3 regions of the Paenibacillus litoralis genome follow, and region 2 is predicted to be linked to each of the others. Evidence: riboswitches for the same ligand, from Rfam matches in the RefSeq annotation. Region 2 holds a riboswitch; each other region holds the start of a gene.
The links. Region 2 has a riboswitch for cyclic di-AMP ahead of ACKGJP_RS07485 (TrkH family potassium uptake protein). Riboswitches for the same ligand answer to the same signal wherever they lie in the genome.

Region 1: it holds a riboswitch for cyclic di-AMP, as region 2 does, so the genes downstream of both, ACKGJP_RS24525 (NlpC/P60 family protein) here and ACKGJP_RS07485 (TrkH family potassium uptake protein) in region 2, are expected to answer to the same signal.
Region 3: it holds a riboswitch for cyclic di-AMP, as region 2 does, so the genes downstream of both, ACKGJP_RS33825 (hypothetical protein) here and ACKGJP_RS07485 (TrkH family potassium uptake protein) in region 2, are expected to answer to the same signal.

The regions. Positions count from the first base shown of each region.
Region 1 is NZ_CP176395.1:5,766,923-5,773,496, forward strand. Features, by position in the region: gene ACKGJP_RS24510 (DUF4129 domain-containing transglutaminase family protein) at 1-67, opposite strand, end outside; gene ACKGJP_RS24515 (DUF58 domain-containing protein) at 67-1,311, opposite strand; gene ACKGJP_RS24520 (AAA family ATPase) at 1,316-2,275, opposite strand; cyclic di-AMP (ydaO/yuaA leader) riboswitch at 2,691-2,902, shown strand; gene ACKGJP_RS24525 (NlpC/P60 family protein) at 2,904-3,809, shown strand; gene spoVAE (stage V sporulation protein AE) at 3,899-4,264, opposite strand; gene spoVAD (stage V sporulation protein AD) at 4,267-5,286, opposite strand; gene spoVAC (stage V sporulation protein AC) at 5,288-5,764, opposite strand; gene ACKGJP_RS24545 (DUF421 domain-containing protein) at 5,815-6,574, opposite strand, start outside.
Region 2 is NZ_CP176395.1:1,806,418-1,812,991, reverse strand. Features, by position in the region: gene ACKGJP_RS07505 (class I SAM-dependent methyltransferase) at 1-125, opposite strand, end outside; gene ACKGJP_RS07500 (VOC family protein) at 162-539, opposite strand; gene ACKGJP_RS07495 (cation:proton antiporter) at 779-2,047, opposite strand; gene ACKGJP_RS07490 (potassium channel family protein) at 2,066-2,728, opposite strand; gene ACKGJP_RS07485 (TrkH family potassium uptake protein) at 2,741-4,096, opposite strand; cyclic di-AMP (ydaO/yuaA leader) riboswitch at 4,216-4,386, opposite strand; gene ACKGJP_RS07480 (CPBP family intramembrane glutamic endopeptidase) at 4,753-6,390, shown strand; gene uvrC (excinuclease ABC subunit UvrC) at 6,320-6,574, opposite strand, start outside.
Region 3 is NZ_CP176395.1:8,055,495-8,062,068, reverse strand. Features, by position in the region: gene ACKGJP_RS33830 (KamA family radical SAM protein) at 1-134, shown strand, start outside; cyclic di-AMP (ydaO/yuaA leader) riboswitch at 1,046-1,236, shown strand; cyclic di-AMP (ydaO/yuaA leader) riboswitch at 1,346-1,517, shown strand; gene ACKGJP_RS33825 (hypothetical protein) at 1,734-2,132, shown strand; gene kdpF (K(+)-transporting ATPase subunit F) at 2,281-2,358, shown strand; gene kdpA (potassium-transporting ATPase subunit KdpA) at 2,473-4,152, shown strand; gene kdpB (potassium-transporting ATPase subunit KdpB) at 4,227-6,257, shown strand; gene kdpC (potassium-transporting ATPase subunit KdpC) at 6,300-6,574, shown strand, end outside.

The sequences.
Region 1 (6,574 bases), 4.0 Mb from region 2:
AAAGCTTCGTCAGCCTCTCCTGCCAGTCTCCCGCCACGATTTTCCATAGCCAGGATTGCTTCCGCATCAGCTCCGCCCCCCCAGCGCATTCGAAAGGTCTTGCAAAGACGGAATCGCATAGCCGAGATAGCCGACGGCGTTCAACTGCTTCGTCCAATTATCGCGGCCCTCCGCCATATCGCCGCAAATCCACATATGGCAAGCATTCAGCTGCCGCTGATCCAGCCAGCCGAACGTCTGCACGATCTCCTCGCCCTTGGACGGAGATACGATTACCATGAACGTCCCCGGGACGAAATGCCGCGACCGGTCGGCCAGCACGCGCTGAAGGCCGTAACTGCTGTCCGCTTCGACATCGGTCAAATGATTCAATATGCTTTTGAGATGGCCGGTCCCGTTCCGCGGCTCTATGTAGGTCGAGTCCGTACCGACGGACAGCAGACCCAGCGCCAGGTCCCGCTTCATACCGTATTCGAACAGCGAAGCCGCCACCGAAACCGCGCGTTCGAACTGCTCGGCTGAGGCGTAATGCTTCGTCCTGCGGTCGAGCACGATCATCGTTTTGGGCAGTGATTCGCGCTCGAATTCCTTTGATTTCCATGTGCCGGTTTTGGCCGTCGCGTTCCAGTGGATGCGCGATAGCTTATCTCCGTAAATATATTCGCGCACGCCGTTTATTTGCGTGGTTTCCCTAACGGCCCGCGTCGTTTGCGAATGATGGTGCATGCCCCTCAGCATGAGGTGCAGCTGCTTCCATTCCTTGATCGGCACGCGCTGCGGCAGCACGCTGAAGCTGGTCGGGAGACTCATCTCCCCCTTATGCTCGAAGATGCCGAAAATATCCTCCGTCGAGCATTCCGTCGCTTCAAAATGGTAAAAACCTCGGCGCAGCGGCGGCGTCACGTATTCCACCCATCCTCTGCGGTGCCAATCCAGCACGAGCGACGTATCGAACGACTGCTCGCGCCCGCCTTTGCGCTTCAGCTTGTCTTTGATCATCACGTACGGCACGGGCCAAAAGCCGGGCACATGTACGTTAAGCTTGACCGTAAGCGACTTGCCCGCTTCGATCTCCTGCTCGCCGCCGCCGGCTGAGAGCGCCCGCGTGCCTTGCGCTTTTGCGACGCCGCTCCATCGGCCGAGAACCAAATACACACTGATGACGCACACTACGGCAAACAGCATGGAAGCCAGCTTCCCGCCCTGAAACAGCAGAAACAGCAAGCTGCCGCCAAAGCAGCCGACCAGCACCCAGAAACGCTGCGACAGCCCGCTCGCTTTACGATCCATCCAACCGGTGAATTCGCTCATCGGATCACTTCTCCAATCGAACAGGCGTTCTCACCTGTTGAAACACCGACTGCAGCACCGAATCAGCGGTCGCTCCTTCCATTCGCGCTTCCGCGTTCAATATCAGGCGATGGCCGAAGACATAAGGCACAAGAGCTTTCAAATCGTCGGGAATGACATACTCTCTTTCTTGAAGCATGGCATACGCCTTCGCAGCCTGCACAAGCGCAAGCGTAGCTCGCGGGCTCGCCCCGAGAAAAACGGACGGGTGCTCCCTTGTCGTCCGGGCCAGCGCTACGGCATACTGCCCTACCGCTTCATCCATATGAATCTCGCGCGCTTTTGCCTGCAGAAGCGTCACCTCGTGCGCGGTCATGACCGGCGTGAGCGAATCGAGCGGGTGGCTTTTGCTCTGCTCGATGATCATCCGGTTTTCCGTTTGTTCGTCCGGGTAGCCGAGGCTGAATTTCATCATAAACCGGTCCAGCTGAGCTTCCGGAAGCACGTAAGTGCCTTCGAAGTCGATCGGGTTCTGCGTGGCGAGCAGAAGGAACGGCGCCGGCAGCACGTAACATTCGCCGTCTACCGTGACATGTCCCTCTTCCATCGCTTCAAGCAGAGCCGATTGCGTCTTGGTCGTCGCTCTATTGATTTCATCGATAAGCAATATATTCGTTATGATCGGACCCGGCCGGAACATAAACGTTTCATTTTTGGGATGATAAATGGAAACGCCGGTAATATCCGTAGGGAGCAAATCCGGGTTGCACTGAATACGGCGGAATTGGCCGTCGATCGATTTCGCAAGCGCTTTAATCAGCACCGTCTTGCCGGTGCCGGGAACATCCTCCAGCAGAACATGGCCTCCGGCGAGAAAAGCCGTGAGCAGCAATTCGATTTCTTTGCTTTTCCCTAAAATACAAGCTTCCAAGTTCGCATTCAGCTGTTTAATAACCTGAGTCTGCTCTTTCCAAATGGCGTCCATCTTCTGCTCCTCCTCCAACCGGGCTATCGGTAAACTTCCCGTCCGAAAACGGTTACGGAAAGCACCAAAAAATGTTTTCTAAACAGCTGGGAAATCTATAAAGGATCAATAAAAATTCCCAAAAACAAGTAAATGCACTCGCTTTTTCTAGACTCTTCTTCATTCTACAAAATTTCAAATTGGAAGTATACGTGCAATCTCGATAAAAAATTTTGTAAATTCGTACATTTCTGAATATTGCAGCGCTGAAATTTCGGCGTTTGGAAATCCCACCGATCCGTTTCCATTAATTGTGCGGCTCCAACATATTGCGCGGTTGAAGTCATTTGTGATAGTCTTTCAATTGATCATGATCCTTACATAAGGAAGAAGCTTACGCTTTACAAGCGTGAAATCCTTTACGGAGGAAGTTCAACACAAAAAAAGGTCGAATCCGGCGCAGCAAAAGCGTCGGTACGGGGGACGATCCACAAGGACGCATCAACGAAGGCTGCTTTTCGGCAAACCGCGGAAGCCGGCTGTTTCGGGCATGCTCATAGGGGTGAATGGTGGCGGCCGACCCGCCTTCTAGGGAATACCTCTTCCCGAACCCGACAACTAACCTCGGAGACAACTAGGAGGAAAGGCTTTGAATTTTTGGAAAAAGAAAATCAGAAACGCAGCGCCGATCGTACGTCAACATGGAGGCTGGAAAACGGTAGCGCTTACATGCGGTATCCTTACAGCGGTCCTATTTGCCGGCGGCCAAGCGCAAGCCGCCGCAGTCGACACTAGCGCCAAGGTACAGGTTAACGACGCTTTGGTTTCGTTTCCCGAGTCTCAGCCTTTTATCGACGAATCCGGCGTGCTGCAAGTGCCGCTCCGCACCGTCATGGAAGCAATGGGCTACAAGCTGGAGTGGAGTCAAAAGAACGCGGACATCCAGGTTACGATCGGCGGCGGCGCACATACGGCCGTTATCACGACCAATGATGCGAACGCGACGATCGACGGGAAGCCTCGCACGTTCGAACACGTACCGCAATTCGTGAACGGGGCGATATACGTTCCCGTACGGTGGATCGCCGATACGTTCGGCAGCATCATGCAATGGGACAACGACAATTGGATCGCCATTTTGGGAGCGGACGGCAAGTTCCACTCGCCTGCCTGGTATAAACCAAAGCCGGATCCTGCGGCAGATCTGATCGACGTCGCGGAACAGTACATGGGTACGCCTTACGTCACGGGCGGCTCGACGCCGAACGGCTTCGATTGCTCGGGCTTCGTACAATACGTATTTGACAAATTCAACGTCGACTTGCCCCGCACATCGGCGGATATGTACGCTTCGGCGGGATACGGCGTATCCGATCCTCAGCCGGGCGACCTCGTCTTCTTTGCCGACCGCGGCAGGGTTTTTCATGTAGGTTTGTATATGGGGAACGGCCAGTATATTAACGCCTCGTCCGGCAAAACGCGCGGCGTAACGGTTACCAGCCTCTACAGCAGCTGGAGCCAGAAGTACTATGTCGGCGCCAAGCACGTGCTTTAGCCGCTTAAAAAGTCAAACGGCATCCTCCGTCCCAAGTGACGGAAGATGCCGTTTTGTCGTTTCATTCTAGCATTGTTTACAGGTATGCCTCAGCCCTTCGGCCTAAAGAACAGCGCCGCCAGGAACGAAAAGATGATCGCCGAGGAAATGCCGGCGCTCGTTACTTCGAACATGCCGGATACGACCCCGATCCAGCCGTGGAGCCGCAGCTCCATCAAGGCGCCGTGAACGAGCGAGTTGCCGAAGCTCGTAATCGGCACCGTCGCGCCCGCTCCGGCGAATTCAATAAACCGGTCGTATAAGCTTTTCCCGCCGATCTGGATGCCGTCGACGATAGCCCCGATCACGACAAGCGTGCTCATCGTATGGGCCGGCGTCAGTTTGCCGATATCCATGAGCAGCTGTCCGAATACGCATATCGCGCCGCCGATCACGAACGCCCAAAAAAATTGCATGATCATGCCGTCGCCTCCTTATTCTCGATGGCAACCGCGTGCGCGATGCATGGGATGCTTTCTCCCTGCTGGAATGAGAGCGGGGAGAGCAGAGCGCCGGTCGCAACGACCAATATTTTATTCAGCTCGCCCGAAGCCAGCTTCTTCAGCAGATGCCCGTAGGTGACGACGGCGGAGCATCCGCAGCCGCTGCCTCCCGACTGGACGCCCTGCGAGTTCACGTCATATACCATCAAGCCGCAATCCTTGTAGGTCGTTTGATGAATCGGAAAGCCGTGCTTGTCGAACAGCTCGTTCGCTATGTTGTAACCGACCGTGGCCAAATCGCCGGTTACGATCAGATCGTATTCGCTCGGTTTCGTGCCGAAATCGCGGAAATGGGCTTGAATCGTATCGACAGCGGCAGGCGCCATGGCAGCCCCCATGTTGAACGGGTCCTTAATCCCCATGTCGATTACCCTCCCGATCGTGGCCCGCGTGACAACCGGTCCGTCTCCTTTTGGGGCGACGATAGCAGCTCCCGCCCCCGTCACCGTATACTGAGCGGTCGGAGGCTTCTGCGAGCCGTATTCGGTCGGGTACCGAAACTGCTTTTCCACGGTACAGTTATGGCTGCACGTGCCGGCCATGGCATACTTGGCTGAGCCGGAATCGACGATCATGGAAGCGATGGCCAAACTTTCCATGGAGGTCGAGCAAGCCCCAAAGACCCCGAGATACGGAATCGAGAGCGTCCGCGCCGCAAAGCTGCTGCTGATGATTTGATTCAGCAAATCGCCGCCGACGTAGAACTGCACCTGCTCTTTCGTAATGCCCGATTTCTTGATCGCCAGCTGGGCCGCCTCTTCCATCAGCATTTTTTCGGCCTTTTCCCATGTTTTCTGCTCCAGCGTCAAGTCTCCGTGTACGATATCGAAGTCGTTGGCAAGGGGCCCCTCCCCCTCGTCCGGACCTACGACAGTGGCAGCCGACAAGATGACCGGCCGGTTTTTGAAGCGCCAGCTTTGATGTCCCTGCAGCATATTACTGGCCCCCCGTCCCGAAAATAAGGTGCAAAATACCGATCACAAACGCGGACACGACCCCATATACGATAACGGAGCCCGCCAGCTTGAACATATTTCCCCCCACGCCGAGCACAAGCCCTTCGCTCTTATGCTCAAGCGCGGCGGAGCAGAGCGAGTTGGCGAAGCCCGTAACCGGAACGGACGAGCCCGCTCCCGCCCATTGCGCGATTTTGTCGTAAATGCCGAAGGTAGTCAGGATGACGGATATCAGAATAAGCACGGCAACCGTAGGGTTGCCCGCGGTTTTGTCGTTGAAATCGAACCACGCCTTGAACATCTCCATCAGTCCTTGTCCGATCAAGCAAATGAAGCCCCCGACGAGGAAGGCCCGCATACAGTTTTTGCCGACGGGCCTTGGCGGTTCCTTTTGCTTGGCTAGCTCCTGGTATTCTTGCTGCGTCGGCGTCATGTTCTTCGTCTTGTTGTTGGCCATATCGGGTTTCCTCCATTCGTATTTGGACGGCGCGCGGCCGGAGCCGCTAATTACCGCTTCAACAGGGGCGTTACATTGGCAATTTCCCGTGTCAGGCGAGCGGCACAGTCATCATACATCGCTTTCGCAGATTCGTTGTGCGTAGACATGCCGAACAATTCCAGATCGGCTTCGCACTTTTTGAGCGCCGACAGCAAGAGCGCCCTGGCCTGGGGAGCCGGCACGTTGATTTGATCGTCGAACAAATCCACATACAGCTGTCCGTGCGCATCAACCTGGGCGATAAACACATTGTCCGCGGCTACCCCTATTTTCTCCAGCTCGGTGCTGAGCCATCCGCGGCTGAAGCCGCTTGTCGCAAGCCCCTCGTCCATAATATTGCCATCGATAATGACCGTTTGCGGTTCCTGCTCCGGCGATTGGGTAATGCCCAAGGAGGCCGGCGTCAAAGGCTGCTGCTCCTTTTTGAGCAGAACGCTTAAGTCTCCGCTCGGCTCCAGCATCGCGAATTCGACATCGGCGACCCGAAAGACGTTTTTCGTACGCAGCGATTCCAGCAGTTCGTCCCCGGTAAACCGCTCTTTTTTCAAATTGTCCTCCAGTATTTTGCCGTCCTTGATCATCACCGTTCCCTTCCCCTCGAACCATTCCCGAAGCCGTTTGCTTTTGAGCGTAAGGTATTCAAGAAAGAACGGAACCGCGAACCAGACCAGGATTGCCACGATACCGTGCATGTAGTGGGCTTCCATGTCCGTCGACAGAAAACCGGCCAATTCTCCGAGCGCAATGCCCGTTATGTATTCGAAAAAC
Region 2 (6,574 bases):
GCTATCTCGCTATTCGAGCTAAACCCGACCGCACCGTACAAATGATCGATCGCTTCTTTCGGATAGCTCGGGCGGTACTTCACATACGTATCGACCCGGTTTGAAAATCGTTCCTTGCTGTCCATGCGCGAATCACGCTCCCAGTCGGTTATAGTTTCGCCTTACGAAATCCATTCCAGAAACTCCAAACGATTGCCGAACGGATCATTCAGGTAAAAGCGTTTCACGCCTTCATCCGCCCGCGCATCGTCGTCGCTCACCTTGAGCATCTTCGAAGTCAAATACGCCTGTAGAACGTCGATATGGCGAACATGAAAAGCAGGATGGGCTTTCACCGCCGGACGGAAATCCGGCTGTACGCCGATATGCACCTGATGAATGCCGCATTGAAACCAGACGCCCCCGCGATTTCTCAGGCTCTCCGGCTTCGGGATTTCCCTCCAGCCCAGCAAGTCCGCATAAAACGCTCTCGCTGCTTGCTCGCAGCCTTCCGGAGCAGCCAGCTGCACATGGTCAATCCCCGCAAACTCGAATGTCATGGCCATCGCCCCCTCAAGTTTCATTAGATGAAATTAAGTTTCATAATTATACAACCAGCATATCACTATACCGGCAAATATTCAATCGGCAAGCTGCCGTTTCTAGTCATTTTATTAGAGCGGCCGCCATTGGACCGGCCTTCTTCCCCCGTTAAACGCACGAACGATTGAAGGCCGCCAAGCTAGTAGCCGGCAGCCTTTTTTCGATAACCATTTTTATAGGAAGAGATCAATCGCTTCTATCTTCCTTCCGTTCCGTTGGATGTGAGCGCTGAAGCATCGTTGCGGACTTCCAGTCCCAGCTTGCGGGCGACGAAAGCCGTCGTGCTCGCCTGGACAAGTATAGTCAGCAAGACCGCCATGAACGTGACGGACGAGATAACGTCGGCATGCGCAATTCCCGTTCCCGCAATCATGCCCGATAACGCGGCTGGAATGACGCCGGTTTCCCGCACCCAGAACATGAAGACGATTTCCTTCCACGTCCATTTCGCTCTTCGGTCAGGCAGCGTACAAACCAGAACGGCAAGCGGCCTGGCAACAAACATAAACACCGCGATAATGCCGAGACTCGGCCACAAATACTGCCCTATGACCGTAAAATTGACTTGGCTGCCCAGCAGAATGAAAATGAGCATTCGCATGATGACCGTCACATTTTCGGAAAAATGCTCCATTTCGTGCTGCTTGTCCGCCATACTAAGCTTGAACATGCCCGCATTGCCCCAGATCAGTCCTGCGGCAAACGTCGCCATAAAGCCGCTCACATGCAGGATGTCGCCGAGCAGGTAAGCCCCTAGCGCCGTTACAACCATCCCGATCGTCGTATAATCGCGCAGCACCCCCAGATTGGCATGAGCCACCAGATACGATGCGGCGAAGCCGAGCAAGCAGCCGACCGCGATACCGCCAACCGCCGACTTGACGAAATCAAGGATGCCGGAAACAAGCGTAATTTCCTTCGTGCCGAGTACGATGGCGAGCACCGAAGCGGTTAATATCGCACCCGTCGCGTCGTTGAAGGCCGATTCGCTTTCGACGGTCTCCCGCACCTTCTCGCGTATTTTCACCTGCTTGAACACGGGAATGAGCGTAGCCGGATCGGTGGATGAAATAATTGCGCCGAGAAGGAAAGCATACGTCCACGGAAGCCCGAGCAGCAGATGGGAAACCGCAGCAACCGCCGCGCAAGTAACGAGCACGCCCGGAACGCTGAGCAGCGAAACCGTCAGCCACACCTTGCGCAGACCGCTCAGCTTGATATTGCGCCCGCCGTCGAACAGGATAAGCGCCGAGCCTGCCGTCAAAATAAGCTGATTCGTTAAGGACGTGCTCGTTTCGTTAATAAGATGCAGCCCTTGGCCTACAAGCATCCCCGCGAATAAAAAAAGAGCGACATCCGGCAATCGGAGCCGGCTCGCTATTTTTCCGGCAATCATGCCGAGCACGCATACGAATATGAGCAGGTACAGGACATGGTGAATCAGAACGGTGCTATCGCTATCCACAGCGCTTCATCCCCTTCGTCAGCTCGATACCGACTGCTGAAAATCCTCGATCTGCTCATTCGTGCCGATGACGACCATAATATCGCGCTCGTCTACGACTTCTTCCGCCGTCGGCGCGATCACGATGCCGCCCCGCTTGTTGATCGCCACGACGCTGCAGCCGTATTTCTTGCGCGTGTCGAGCTGCCTCAGCGTCATCCCGGAAATGCGCCGCGTCACCGAAAGCTCGGCTATCGTGTATTCCTTGGAAAGCTCGATATAGTCCAGCAAATTCGGCGAAACGAGCTGATGCGCCACCCGAATGCCCATATCGCGCTCGGGATAGATGATACGGTCGACGCCAATCTTGTTCAGGACTTTGCCGTGCAGCTCCGAGAGCGCCTTCGCCACAACTTTTTTGACCCCGAGATCCTTGAGCAAAATGGCTGCCATGATGCTCGCCTGTATGTCGTCGCCGATCGCCACGACCGCGCAATCGAAGTTGCGGATGCCGAGCGATTTCAGCACTTCCTCGTCCGTCGCATCGGCCACGACCGTATGCGTCAGAACATTGCTCATCTCGTCGACGATTTCCTCGTCCTGATCGATTCCGAGCACCTCAAAGCCCAATTCGATTAATTCTTTGGCCAAGCTGGAGCCGAACCGGCCTAAACCGATGACAGCGTATTGACTTCCTTTCATTTCCCCTGCTCCTTATCCGATCGTTATTTTGCCTTCCGGGTACCGGTACAACTCTTTTTCTGGTTTCGGCCCCAAGGCGTAAGCTAGCGTCAACGGCCCCAATCGGCCGATAAACATCATGAGGGCGATCATGATTTTGCCGACAATAGTCAGCTGCGTAGTCAGTCCCATCGTCAATCCGACCGTTCCGAAAGCCGAGGTGACCTCGAACAAAATCATCAAGAAATGGTGATCCTCCGTCGTCGACAGCACCATCGCCACGAAGATGACGAGGAAGAGCGCGATAAGCGTCAGCGTAATCGCCTTGAAGATACGATCCTTCGCCAAGCGGTTGCGGAACAGGACGATATCTTCCTTGCCGCGAATCATGGCGATCATCGCTCCGATCAGAATCGTGAACGTCGTCGTCTTGATCCCGCCGCCCGTCGACCCCGGCGAAGCGCCGATAAACATCAGGATGATCATGAAAAATTGCGACGCCTGGCGCATGGCTCCAATGTCGATCGTGTTCGCCCCCGCCGTTCGAGGCGTAACCGACTGGAACATCGAGCCCCAGAACTTACCCCAGCCGCTCAGAGGCTGAAGCGTAAGCGGATTGGAGTTCTCAAACAGGAAGATGACGATTGCGCCAATGACGATTAGCAGGCTCGTTGTCGTCAATACCACCTTCGAATGCAGCGTAAGCTTCCGCGTACGCTTCAAATCGAGTACGTCGGAGATGACGATAAAGCCGAGGCCGCCGAGAATGATCAGCAGCATGGACACGATATTCACGATCGGGTCGTCTACGTAGGTCGTCAAGCTAGTAAACTTCGTCCCCGTATGGCCCCCGAACAAGTCGAAGCCGGCGTTGTTGAAGAACGAGATCGCATGCCAGACCCCGAAATACAAGGCTTTTCCGGGCGGCATGTCGCCGGACCAACGAATCGCGAAAAACACGGCTGCAATGCCCTCTATGGTAAGCGCGTACCGGATAACCTTGCGGATCAGCCGGACGATCCCCTCCATACTCCCTTGATTAAGCGCCTCCTGCAAAATGAGCCGTTCTTTCAGCGAAATCCGCTTTTTCAGCATGAAGGCGAACAGCGTGGCCATCGTCATGAAGCCGAGACCGCCTATTTGAATCAGAGTAATGATGACGATCTGCCCGAAAATGGTGTAATCGCTCCCGGTATCCACGACGACCAGACCGGTTACGCATGTTGCGGAGGTTGCCGTGAACAAAGCGTCGATAAACGGCAGCGAAACGCCGCTTGTCGATGCAAAGGGCAGCGTCAAGAGAAACGCGCCGATCAGTATAATTGCGGCGAAACCGAGCACCAATATTTGCGGGGGCGTTAGCTGAAGCGGGCGAAACGTTTTTTTCATGCCCTACCGTCCTTTCTTTCTCCTCCGCAATAATCTTGTTCTGCTTCGGACAATCCGCCATATGATTTTTAAACAACAAAAAAAGGCATCGGAAAACCAATGCCCTTTGACGGTTAATGGTATCCTGTTGCGAAGCCTACGAGGTTAGCTGTCGGATTCGGGTGCAGCAGTCACCCTATTCGCCATGAAGGCGAAATTCACCCCAAGCCCGATACGCGGCAATAATTCGCATCCGGCTCCTTCTTACATGGTTCCCCCGTTTTCGTTCAGAAATTCGGCTTGTTACGCTATTCAATTCAACGACTCCGATTATATCCTGCTTTCCGTATATGTACAAAGGCGGATTTGGAGGAAAACGGAGGATTTCTTTGAAAATTGATCGTCTTTTTTCATGAAGGAGTAGTGCGCGCTTGCGTTTTCATCCATTTTCCGTCGTTTGCTCTATTTATGTCCATCTCTACGCACCGGAAGCCGTATCGCAGCAGGACGCTTACGCTGGAAATGACTTACACGATATGGTACCTTGGATACAACCCAACTTGAAGCATCGCGTTCGAAGCCGTCTTGCTTAAGCAGGACGACCCTTCTTTCCCGTTTTTTCCATATCCACCGACAGCAAGCCTTACGCATTTAGCCGTCTTTAAGGAGCGTGAACCATGGTACCTCATAAATTGAACCGCCGCCTTCTTCTGCTCGCCGCGATCGGCATCGTGCTCTACGTATCGATCATGGCCTACAACATGCTTGCCAGCCCTTCATCCGTCGAGGAGGATTATTCGCTCCATGCCGTTACGAAAACCGCTGCGGCCGATGCCGCGTCGCAGTTCGTCCGGACGAAGTTTCCCGGGATAACGCCGAACGGGACGACCGTCGTCTACCAGTCCGATCAGGAGCTCAGCGGCTATTTGCAAAAATCGGGGCTCTATGACGAGTACGAGAGTAAATACGATCAGCGCTTTCCGCTCGACTTTTGGCAGGTTCAGGTGAAAACGCGAACGTCCGGCACGACTTACACGGTGTTTGTCGGAATGGACACGCCTGAGATCGCCGGCTGGCAGAAGACGACGTCGGGGCGCAAAGCTCCGCCTGCGACAGACGGTGCCAAGATCGCAGCGGCGGCCGTTATCGAAATGGGCTACAAAGCCGAGGAATTCGTTTATAATCCGGATAATAAAACAGGACGAGGCGAAGAGCCGGATTCGACGTTTTATACGTTCGAAAGCACCGGGAAGACTATCGGCGAATCGAAGCTTCTGCTGCAAGTCAAGGTTCAAAACGGCGAAACGGTCTCATTCAAGCCGGCCTTTTCGGTTCCGTCGGACTATATGAGCTGGCTGGATAAGCAGAAAAAAAGCGCCAGCTGGATGACCCTGGCGCATGTCGCTTTTACGATTATTATGGGCATTGTCGCCCTTGTTTACATGATCATGTACGCCCGGCATATTTCGTTCACCCGCGGCATCGTCATGACGCTCGTGTATACGGCCTGCTATGTCGTTCAAACGTTTAATATGATTCCCGCCCTGCAGACCGAGTCTGCCGAACAGGATTCCATGATGCTGGTTATCCTGCTTGTCGTATCGCTGCTCTTCGTGCTGCTGTCGGCCGCTTCCCTGTACATGTCGCTGCTGGCGGGAGACGCCCTCTGGCGGCACCGCGACCGTCATCTTTGGCCGCGCTGGCGCGAACCGGATTTCGGTCAGCATATTTTGTACGCGATGGGCCGCGGTTACTTGATCTGCTTGTTCATTATGGGCGTTCAGCAGGTGGTTTTCTTCGCAGCCGAGAAAGGCTTTCACGCATTCGGCGTGAACGATCCGATGCAATCTCCGCTCAATATGCTGTGGCCGGGATTGTTTCCGACACTGGCCTGGCTTGCCGGCATTTCCGAGGAAATCTTGTTCCGCTTGTTCGGCATTATCATTTTCAAAAAGCTGCTGCGCAACACGTTCCTGGCCGTTCTCATTCCGAACGTATTTTGGGCGCTGGGGCATACCGGCTATACGATCTACCCGAGCTACACAAGATTGATCGAAGTGACCTTGCTTGGCTTTATTTTCGGCTATGTTTTCTTGAAATACGGACTTTATACGGCTATTTATGCGCATGTGGCGATGGACAGCATCCTGATGGCCTTCTCGTACATCGCGAGCGAAAATACGGCGGCCTCCGTGTTTGTCGGCTTATTCTACGCCGCGCTGCCGGCCATTGTCGGATACGCGATTATGCTTCTTCATGCCCGTCTGAAGCCGAAACGGCCTCGGCCTGAGATTCTTCCCCCCGCAGCGACGTAAGGATCGTTTGCGCCAGCTTTTCCCCTATACCGAGAGGCTTGAAATCTCCGATTTCGGCCTCTTTTATTTTTTTGAGCGAGCCGAAATGCTTCATCAGCTGCTTGCGGCGCTTCTCGCCGATGCCCGGAATATCGTCCAGCTTGGATTGGACCATGCTTTTGGCCCGCGTTTCCCGGTGGAAGGT
Region 3 (6,574 bases), 2.5 Mb from region 2:
CGGACGATGCGTCCTGGTTCGATGACCTGCCGGGCAACGAGCGGCACTGGATCAAGCCTGTCAAAAAAACGAACCGCGTCGTTTCGGTCAACGAACTGCCCGATATGCCGCAAAAGCGTGTAACCACGCGATAGTGATTTGCAAAGAAACTGCCTAGCGCATGCGCTAGGCGGTTTTTTCGTGGTGGCAAAACGCTCATTTTAGAAGACGTGGAGGACTCTTATTTTGCGCTTTTGACTGGTTTTTTCGGAATAAGACGTAGTGTACTGCAGTTCCGCTTGGCTATGAAATCGAAAGTGAATGCGGCAAATCACGCATCTACGTTCTGTCTGGACAAGGACAGCGGTGTTCATGGCAATGAATACCGGCTGGAAGACCGGTAGGGAACCAAGGCGTAACAGAAAGCAGGAAAGGTGAGAAGAGGGGACGGGTATGGGGTGGAAGAGCGACAGCGGCCGCCTTTGAAATCGTGTTATTACCGTAAAACCAATTCAATGAAACACGATTTCAAGAGCGGCTGGAATCCCATACCCGTCCCCTCTCCCACGCGCAGACGTAAGGCTTCGCACAAAAAGGACCGACAGGGTGAACTTTCCTGAAGGTTTTTCTTAAATCTCAGAGTATATCCTCCGCTAATTGTTCGATTTCTCGGTAACGTCTGGCTTTAAAGACGCCGCAATGCGTTTATTCTTGTATCCCTATCTGCGCGAAGCAGCATGAAATGATACCAGCAGCGAATATGGCTTGTAAAGTATTCCAATCGCGAGAAAACGACGTGTGAGACGGCTATTCGCCATTGTATCGCTTTCATCGGGCCGAAAGTTCGTTTTTCATGCGCTGGGAGCTCTTTTGCTTCATCTTTCGCGATAATAACGATAATCGTAGGAAATAAGAGATATTCAGTGATAATGGGAGATTTTATGGTTTGAGGGGGATAGGGCAATCCCGCGCGGGGCCGGCGCGCCGAATTTCGGCATCGGCGTTGCTTTACAGGTCGTAGAGCAGGGAGTAAGATACGATTCATGATTTACTTATACAGTTTCCAAATTCTGATTCGCTGAATTTCCGCAAGGAAAACGGGGGAACCAATCGCGGCACGCGAACCGGTGTGAGAGCCGGGCATGCGCCGCACGGGGTGAATCGTTCCGCAGGGCGCCATGGAGCGCTGCGGGACGTAGGGCGACTCTCACCGCCCGAATCCGTCAGCTAACCTCGCAAGCGTTGTTTGGCACACGAAGCGGAGAAAGTCCGCAGACGTGCTTTTGGAGAGAGGATGATGAAGCTTTGTGATCGCCTAAACGGCCACAGGGATTCCATCCCTGTGGTTTTGTATTGTCTTATACCGTAAGGAAAGACGCTGAGTCCCCGGAATACCGGGGAGCGGGGGAACCGACGCGCCTTAATGGCGCATGGGGTGAATCCTCTATAAGTTATGCGAATGCCATAACGATAGAGGTAGGGCGACTCTCACGCCCGAATCCGGCAGCTAACCTCGTAAGCGTATTGAGAGAGGCAACCTGAATCGTGACGGGTGCGGTTATTTCGCCGTGCTTGCTAGAAGCCACGAGAAGAGTCCTCTTCAACCGGGCTTCTTTTTGCTGTGCGGAATTGTGAAAGACGTTTTCAGGAGTTCGGCAGAAGCGGGTTTGCCAGCCCGGAATGCGCTTTGACTGACAGCACCGTTATTGGGAGTACAGGTTGCCCTCTCTTGCATGAACGAGAGGAGAACGGGAATGGAACGGGAAATCGAATATTGTCTCGTCGCTGCGCCCAACAAAGCCGGCGAAAGCTTGATCAGGCTGCTGGAAGTGAAGGGAATCCCCTATGCGGCGCTGGTAAATAACGAGACGGAAGAAGCCAGAATGCGGCGAATCGGCGTTAAGCGAATCTGCACGGTCGATACGAATGCGATTGATACGTGGCAAGTGCCGGATTGGCCGATCGGCAAAGTTTTTTTGTTTGAACAAAGCTTGCCCTTGTGCTGCCGGTATATTCAGGTTTGCCGGAGCTGGACGTCGAAGCCGATTTACGTGATCACGCAAAGCCCGAATCCGCGGGCCATCTATAAAGGGCTGGGCGCTGACTATGTCATCTACAGCCGGCAAGAGGAAATGTCGTTCTTGATGCGGTAGCGATGCCGCCAAACGGTTGGAAGGAAGAAGGAGGGGCAAGCATGCTCGATCTGGTCATGATTTTGACGTTGGCAGGTACGTTCCTGTTGTTCTACGGGTTTCTCGCCTGGTGCGGCCGGGTAGTCGATGAAACGGGAGGCGATGGCCGGTGATACTCGTGTACGTGTTTACGGTATTCCTGTTTGTATATCTTATCTATGCGTTAATTAACCCGGAGAAATTTTAACGCCGTCAAGCATCGCTTCACTTTTTGGGGAACAACCGGGGCTCCTCGGAAGTAATCGGAATAAGCTTCGAAGCTTCGCTTCACTTTTTGGGGAATGAAAGAGGAGGAATCGCAATGGGAGTACTGCAAATAGCGGCGGTGATCGTCATTCTGCTGCTGCTGGTTAAGCCGATGGGCACCTATTTGTTTCACGTATTTTCAAATGAACCGAATCGCACGGACAAGGTTTTCGGGCCGTTCGAGAATGTCATATTCAAGATCGTCGGACTAAAAAACCGCGGCGGCATGTCGTGGAAAACGTACGCGGTCAGCTTTATTTTGACGAATATCGTCTTAGTCGCGATCAGCTATATCATTCTTCGGCTGCAAAACGGATTGCCGCTTAATCCGAACGGGATCGGCAATATGGAGCCGTCTCTCATCTTCAACACGGTCATCAGCTTTATGACGAATACGAATCTGCAGCACTATAGCGGCGAATCAGGTGTATCGTATTTCTCGCAAATGGCCGTTATGACGATGATGATGTTCACCTCGGCGGCTACGGGCTTTTCCGTTGCGATTGCCTTTGTCCGCGGGATAACGAGCAGAGGGAAGACGGTCGGCAACTTTTTTGAAGACTTCATTAAAGCCCATACACGCGTATTCTTCCCGCTGGCGATCGTCGTTACGCTAGTTCTCGTCGCACTAAAGGTGCCGCAAACGCTGCAGCCGAATTTGACCGTTACGACGCTGGAGGGCGAGACGCAGACGATCGCGATCGGACCTGTCGCTTCGCTGGAATCGATCAAGCATTTGGGGACGAACGGCGGCGGCTTTTTTGGGGCTAACTCAGCGCATCCGTTCGAAAATCCGAGCCCGTTAACCAACGTGATCGAAATGCTCTCGATGTGGATGCTGCCTGCCGCTCTTCCTTACACGTACGGGCTGTTTGCCCGCAACAAGAAGCAGGGCTGGGTCGTGTTTTCCGCGATGATGTTCTTGTTCCTCTCGTTCCTATCGCTTGTGTACTATGCGGAAAGCCAAGGGAATCCGGTGTTGAACGCACTCGGTATCGATGCGTCTCAGGGCAGCATGGAGGGGAAGGAAGTCCGCTTCGGCATCGCCCAATCCGCCCTGTTCACGGCTGTAACGACGGCGGCGACGACCGGCACGGTCAATAACATGCACGACACGCTGACCCCGCTCGGAGGGCTTGTGCCGATGGCCGAAATGATGCTCAACTGCGTTTTCGGCGGCAAAGGCGTCGGGCTTGTGAATATGCTGATGTACGCCATACTCGGCGTGTTTTTGGCGGGGCTGATGGTCGGCCGGACACCGGAATTTCTCGGGCGCAAAATCGAGGCGCGCGAAATGAAGCTGATCGCCATCGCCATTCTGGCGCATCCTTTCATTATTTTGGCTCCGACGGCGCTGGCTTTCATGACCGACCTCGGCAAAGGCGCGATTACGAATTCAGGCTTTCACGGCATCTCTCAGGTGCTCTACGAATATACGTCTTCAGCCGCCAATAACGGTTCGGGCTTCGAAGGGCTGGCGGACAATACGAAGTTCTGGAACATTTCGACGGGGCTTGTGATGCTGTTCGGCCGATACGTCTCGATGATCGCCCTGCTGGCAGTCGCCGGCTCGATGGTCAAGAAGCAATGGGTGCCGGAAACGGTCGGGACGTTTCGCACGGATAACAAGCTGTTCACGGGCATTCTGATCGGGACTGTCCTCATTATCGGGGCGCTGACGTTCCTGCCTGTGCTGGTGCTGGGGCCTATCGCCGAACATCTGACGCTCCGTTAACCGAAGCCGTCCGGGTGAGCGTGCTCCGCGTCTAATTTTGAATAGCCCGCCAATCTATAATGAGGTGAACTGTAATGAATACGAAACGCAAAAGGCTGCTGACGCCGGGAATCGTCAAGCGGGCCGTTATCGATAGCTTTACGAAGCTGAATCCTGCCGCGATGATGAAAAATCCGGTCATGTTCGTCGTGGAAGTCGGGACGCTGATCGTGCTGATCATGACGCTGTTCCCGTCAGCCTTCGATGCCGAAGGCAATGTCGGCTTCAATCTGTCCGTCTTTTTGATTCTGCTGTTTACCCTGTTGTTCGCGAACTTCGCCGAAGCGCTGGCTGAGGGACGGGGCAAGGCCCAGGCCGACTCGCTGAAGCAGTCGAAAAAGGAGATTTCCGCCAATAAGGCGGTCGGAGACGGCGTTAAGGTCGTTGCCTCCACCGAGCTGCGCAAAGGCGATATCGTCATCGTCTCCCAAGGAGAGATGATCCCGGGAGACGGCGAAGTCATCGAGGGGCTCGCTTCGGTCGACGAATCGGCGATAACCGGTGAATCAGCGCCGGTGATCAAGGAAGCGGGCGGCGATTTCAGCTCGGTTACCGGAGGAACGCGCGTCGTCAGCGACCGGATCAAGGTCCGGATTACGAGCGATCCGGGCGAATCGTTCATCGACCGGATGATCGCCCTCGTCGAAGGCGCCAAACGGCAGAAGACGCCGAACGAAATCGCGCTGAACACGCTGCTGATCAGTCTGACGATCATCTTCCTGATCGTGGTGGTGACGCTCGGACCGATCGCTTCTTATGTGCAAGTCGATCTGGAAGTGCCTGTGCTTATCGCGCTGCTGGTGTGCTTGATTCCTACCACGATCGGCGGTTTGCTGTCGGCGATCGGGATTGCCGGGATGGACCGGGTGACGCAATTCAACGTGCTGGCGATGTCCGGGAAAGCGGTCGAAGCTGCAGGCGATATCAACACGATGATCCTGGATAAGACGGGGACGATCACGTATGGAAACCGGATGGCCAGCGAGTTCAAAGCCGTGGGCGGCGAGGAACTGAGCGTGCTGGCGGCTTGGGCGGCGATCGGCTCGGTCAAGGACGAAACGCCGGAGGGCCGGTCGGTGCTGGAGCTGATGAAAAAGCAAAGCTTGAGCTACGACGACGGGCTCGCTGCAGGAGCCGAGTTCATCGAATTCAAGGCGGAAACGCGAATGAGCGGCGTCGATCTGAAGGACGGGCGCAGGGTCCGCAAGGGCGCGGTCGACGCGGTGCGCAAATGGGTGCTCGCCCAAGGCGGCACGGTTCCGGCCGATCTGGAGGCGAAGGGAAACGCGATTGCCTCGCTTGGCGGAACGCCTCTGGCGGTGGCGGTCGACGATCGTATTTTCGGCCTCATCTATTTGAAGGATACGGTTAAGCCCGGTATGCGGGAACGGTTCGAGGAGCTTCGCCGAATGGGAATCCGAACGATCATGTGTACCGGCGACAATCCGCTGACGGCTGCAACGATCGCGAAGGAAGCGGGCGTCGACGACTTTATCGCCGAGAGCAAGCCGGAGGACAAAATCGCGGTCATCCGCCGCGAGCAAGCCGAAGGCAAGCTGGTCGCGATGACCGGCGACGGCACGAACGACGCGCCGGCGCTGGCGCAAGCCGACGTGGGTCTGGCGATGAACAGCGGGACGGTAGCGGCGAAGGAAGCGGCGAACATGGTCGATCTCGATTCCGACCCGTCCAAAATCATCGAGGTGGTCGCGATCGGCAAGCAGCTGCTCATGACGCGCGGCGCTTTGACGACATTCAGCATCGCGAACGATATCGCCAAATATTTTGCCATTATTCCCGCGATGTTTATGCTGGCGATTCCGGAGATGGATGTGCTGAACGTGATGGGACTCGGCTCCCCGATGTCGGCGATCTTGTCGGCGCTCGTGTTCAACGCGGTTATCATCCCGCTGCTCATTCCGCTGGCGATGAAAGGCGTCGCCTATAAGCCGATGAGCTCCACCAAGCTGCTCGGCCGAAATCTGTTCATTTATGGTCTTGGCGGCGTTGTGGCGCCTTTTATCGGCATCAAGCTGATCGATCTGGTCGTTCATTTGTGGGTATAAAACATATAGACAAAGAAGCTTTTCGAGAGGGATGAAAAAGGAATGAAAAACATGGAAGCAGCGGAACGGGCGCCGGTTCAGTCGGTAGGCGCGTATCTGTTTACCCTTATTCGCATCGGCGTGTTGTTTGTTTTGCTGGCGGGGATCGTATATCCGCTTGTGACGACAGGGATCGCCCAAGCGCTCATGCCGAATCAAGCTGGCGGGAGTCTTGTTAAGAACGGAAGCGGAGAGACGGTGGGTTCCGAGCTGATCGGACAAACGTTTAGCGACCCTAAGTATTTTCAAGGACGCGTATCCAGCATCGCTTACAAGGC